2 regions of the Vreelandella vilamensis genome follow, and region 2 is predicted to be linked to the other one. Evidence: predicted binding sites of a transcription regulator. Region 2 holds the regulator's gene; the other holds the start of a gene.
What was found. Region 2 encodes PhoB, which activates phosphate uptake and scavenging genes when phosphate is short. Its sites were predicted from a motif close to TGTCATANNNNTGTCANA; they were not measured.
Positions count from the first base shown of each region.

Region 1: QC823_RS06045 (PstS family phosphate ABC transporter substrate-binding protein) is a predicted target of PhoB. The motif match lies at 946-963, and genes of this name have one in related genera.

Region 1 is NZ_JARWAN010000007.1:33,691-35,890, forward strand. Features, by position in the region: gene QC823_RS06045 (PstS family phosphate ABC transporter substrate-binding protein) at 1-844, opposite strand, end outside; gene QC823_RS06050 (hypothetical protein) at 1,092-1,361, opposite strand; gene QC823_RS06055 (hypothetical protein) at 1,361-1,588, opposite strand; gene QC823_RS06060 (hypothetical protein) at 1,637-1,834, opposite strand; gene QC823_RS06065 (multidrug effflux MFS transporter) at 1,831-2,200, opposite strand, start outside.
Region 2 is NZ_JARWAN010000016.1:12,935-15,134, reverse strand. Features, by position in the region: gene ubiA (4-hydroxybenzoate octaprenyltransferase) at 23-913, shown strand; gene phoB (phosphate regulon transcriptional regulator PhoB) at 1,009-1,695, shown strand; gene phoR (phosphate regulon sensor histidine kinase PhoR) at 1,698-2,200, shown strand, end outside.

The DNA of each region.
Region 1 (2,200 bases), on a different contig from region 2:
CCAGTTCGCCGTTTTCTTCCTGGAATATGAACTCAAGAAACTTTTCAACGTAGTCTTTGTTTTCTACCGACTCAACGTTGGCGTAGAAGTACAGTGGACGGGTCAACGGCTGATACTCACCATCACCAGCAGTTTCCTTGCTTGGTTCAACCGGATCGCCACCTTTCCAAGAAATAGGCACGGCTTTCAGTTTATCCTGGTTTTCCAGGAAGTAAGCCAGGCCGAAAAAGCCCAACGCATTATGGTCATTAGCAACGCCCTGCACGAGCACGTTATCGTCTTCACTGGCTGTAAAGTCACCTCGGCTAGAATGCTCTTTGCCCACAATAGCAGCGGTGAAGTAGTCATAGGTGCCTGAGTCAGTACCGGCACCATAAAGGTTTAAATCACGGTCCGGGAACCCTTCACGAATTTGATTCCAGTTAGTGATCACACCCTGCGCTTCCGGCTCCCACACATTCTTAAGCTCTTCCACAGTCAGATAATCGACCCAATCATTTTGCGGATTAACGACAACGCTTAGGGCATCCATAGCGACCGGCAGTTCGGAAAACTTAACACCGTTTTCCTTGCAGAGTTCGAGCTCCTCCGGGCGGATAGGACGCGAAGCACCGGTGATGTCGGTTTCACCACGACAGAACTTCTTGAAACCACCGCCGGTACCAGAGAGGCCTACCGTTACGCGGATCTCGCCACGATGCTTGTTACCGAACTCTTCTGCCATGGCTTCAGAAATGGGGAAGACAGTGCTTGAACCATCGACCTGTACAGTATCGACGGCAGCAGCGTTATGAGCGACTAGTGAGCCAGCAATGACTGCACCGAACATAAGATGTTTTTTCATGATTCTCTCCAAATTCCCAACGCATTGAGTTTTGTGGTTCAGCAGGCAACTTCTTTCAAAGCCGTTTCGTACCTCTTGTGCAGAAGATAATGCAGCAATGAGATGACAAAAAAATGACAACCGAGGCTCAGTAAAAAATATTCGTTACTGGGCTTCGACTACCGCCCGCCAGCACAACCTAACGCAGCAACAATGACACTTTAATGACATGGCAAGTCATACGATATTTTTTTATGGCTATCGACCTTCATAGCAACAGCCCTACGGCTGTCAGAGTACATAGATCAAGCGTCGAGGCCTGAAGCCATTGTCGGTCAATGCGATGAGCAACCACGTCGGCCAGCGCATTGCCCAGCATCACGGCAGGCAATAGCGTGGCCGCCACGCCCAACTGCCATAGCCCCACCTGTCCTGCCAACGTTAGCGTAGCGAGCGTCAGCATCGAGGTGATGATAAAAGAAGCCGCCAAATTGCCGCGCAGACGGTCAGGTGTAAACCCGTGCATTAGTAGCACCATCAGTGGCCTGCCGATGGTGGCGACGGTGCCAAAAATCTCCGAGAATACCCCCGCGACCCCGCGTTAAACAGCGACACACGATTGACCGGCAGCCGCACCCGGCATAGCGTAACGAACATTGCAAACAGCACGATAGCGGCAATCAGCTTTTCCAACACGACCATCGGTGCGGAAATCAACAACCAAAGCCCCAGCGTGTTACCCGGCAAACACTCCACCAATGCCATTCCCAGCTCGCCCAAGCTTACTTCATAGCGATAATGACGCACCATCATTTACGATAAAGTGAACACAAAAAGCACCAGAACCACGGGCACCAGGAACGGCTCAATCATCAATAACTGCGGCGCACCAATAACCACCAAGCCAAAACCGGTCGCGCGCTGTAGAAAAGCGCCTAATGCCAAGGTCAGCGCACACTCCACCCAGTTGCTAAGTGGCATGTCCAGCCACGTAGCGATGTCTTCAATCATGCTGGGCGCTCGTCCGTTGCCGCTGACGTCAGCAGGCGCACCCCGATGTTACCCACCAGTGATGCGGCTAACATGGTCAGCACCATTGGCCATAAGTGTTCAATTTCAAATAGTCCCACCATCACACCCGCCAACGCTCCAGCACTAAACTGAATACCGCCAAGAAGCGCCGTTGCCGTGGCGCTGATATGGCCGAAGTGATCCAAAAGCGATGAAATCGCATTCGGCGTAATCAAGCCGATCATGCCGGTAAACATCATCACTAACACCACCACTAGTGGCAAACTCGCCACGCCCAAAAACGTCATTAACACCAACGCGCTAGCCGCCAATAACTGCACAGCTAACCCTAAGCGCAAATTTTGC
Region 2 (2,200 bases):
GTTTTCTTGAGACGAGGTAAGCATGGACCGTTCCCTACTGCGGCCGATTGGTTGGGCTCGCGTGCCCGATTTTCTTCACCTTACCCGGTTAGACCGGCCGATTGGCACCTGGCTTTTGATGTGGCCGACACTCTGGGCGCTGTGGATTGCAGCACAAGGCGTGCCGGGGCGCGATGTGCTGGTGATTTTTGTTGCCGGGGTTTACGCCATGCGCGCGGCAGGATGTGTGGTCAACGACTATGCTGATCGTCACTTCGACGGGCACGTCAAACGCACTCAAGATCGCCCGCTGGCCAATGGGCGCATTAGCGAGCGTGAGGCACAGCTATTGTTTGTGGGGCTGGTGGCGGTTGCGTTTGTGCTGGTGCTGTTTACCAATTTGTTCACCATTATACTTTCCCTGGGCGGGCTGATATTGGCGTTTATCTACCCGTTTATGAAGCGTTATACCCACTTCCCGCAAGTGTTTTTGGGGGCAGCGTTCTCCTGGGCGATCCCCATGGCGTGCGGCGCGGTGCTGGGGTACGTGCCGCTGGAGGGCTGGCTGCTGTTTTTTGCCAACGTGCTGTGGACGGTGGCTTACGACACCGAATACGCCATGGTGGATCGCGACGACGATCTTAAAATCGGCATTAAATCCACCGCCGTGCTGTTTGGCCGCGCAGATCGTTTGATCATCGGCCTGCTGCAGCTCGCGACCCTTTTGCTGCTTGCGGCGGTGGGTTGGCGCTTGGCGCTAGGAGGCTTTTTCTGGCTAGGGCTCGCCGCCATGGCGGCGACTTTCGTGCACCAGCAAGCGCTGATTCGTCACCGCGAACGGTCGCGCTGCTTTCAAGCGTTTTTGAATAACCACTGGTCGGGATTGGTCGTTTTCGCCGGAATCGCCTTGAGCTTGTGGCCCAGTGCGGGGTAAAACCCTAGGTGTCATGTAATTGTCATCAAGTCATGGTGTGATCGTCATCGAAATGTCGTGTTGATCTTTTCCGTTTAAGCACCGTGAGGCTTGTAATGACCGCCAAGACCGTTTTGATCGTCGATGATGAGGCGCCGATTCGCGAAATGATCGCGGTAGCCCTGGAAATGGCTGACTATCGCGTACTTGAAGCGGATAATGCCCAGGATGCTCACGCGATGGTGGTGGATCACCAGCCCGATCTTTTGCTGCTTGATTGGATGATGCCGGGCACTAGCGGTATTGAGCTCGCCAGGCGCTTAAAGCGTGAAAAAACCACCGCTGAGTTGCCGATTATCATGCTTACCGCCAAAGGCGAGGAGAACAATAAAATCCAGGGCTTGGAAGCCGGCGCCGACGATTACATCACCAAGCCGTTTTCCCCGCGCGAACTGGTGGCTCGGCTCAAGGCCGTGCTGCGACGCACCACACCGCGCGGCGTGGAAGACCCCATTGAAATTGAAGGGTTACTGCTGGACCCTGCTAGCCATCGCGTCAGTTCTTATGGCAAATCGGTCGATATGGGGCCCACCGAGTATCGGTTATTGCAGTTTTTTATGACCCATCAAGAGCGCGCTTACACGCGTGGCCAGTTACTTGATCAAGTCTGGGGCGGCAATGTCTATGTCGAAGAGCGTACCGTGGATGTGCATATTCGAAGGCTGCGTAAAGCGCTGGGTGAGCATAACCGGCTCATTCAAACGGTACGCGGCACAGGCTACCGCTTCTCCGCGCGAGGGTAGGCGTGCGCCTTTGGAGCCGTGAAATTTGGCGTCTAGTGTGGCTCTCGGCGGTAGGTGCCACACTGGGGGCGTTCTTGGGTGTGCCAGGGCTTGGTTTGGCCGTTGGCTTGGGGGGGTGTCTGGGGTATCACCTTTACCAGCTGCGCGCGCTTCACCGCTGGCTTATCCGCTCCCCCCACGATGAACCGCCGGCTGCCCCTGGGATTTGGGGCGAGCTTTTTGACCGTCTCTACCGCTACCAAAAAAGCCAACGCCTCACGCAAAACCGCCTACGCGCCACGCTTGCCAGGATTCAAGAGTCCTCAGAAGCCATGCGCGATAGCGTGGTGATGCTCGACCGGCATGGGGATTTGGAGTGGTGGAACAGCGCCGCGGCTAAGATGTTAGGGCTGAAAATCAAACATGATCGCGGCCAGCACATTACCAATTTTTTGCGCGACCCGCGCTTTGTCCGCTACTTCAATTCCCGCGATTACAGCGAGCCGCTAACGCTCACGTCCCCCAT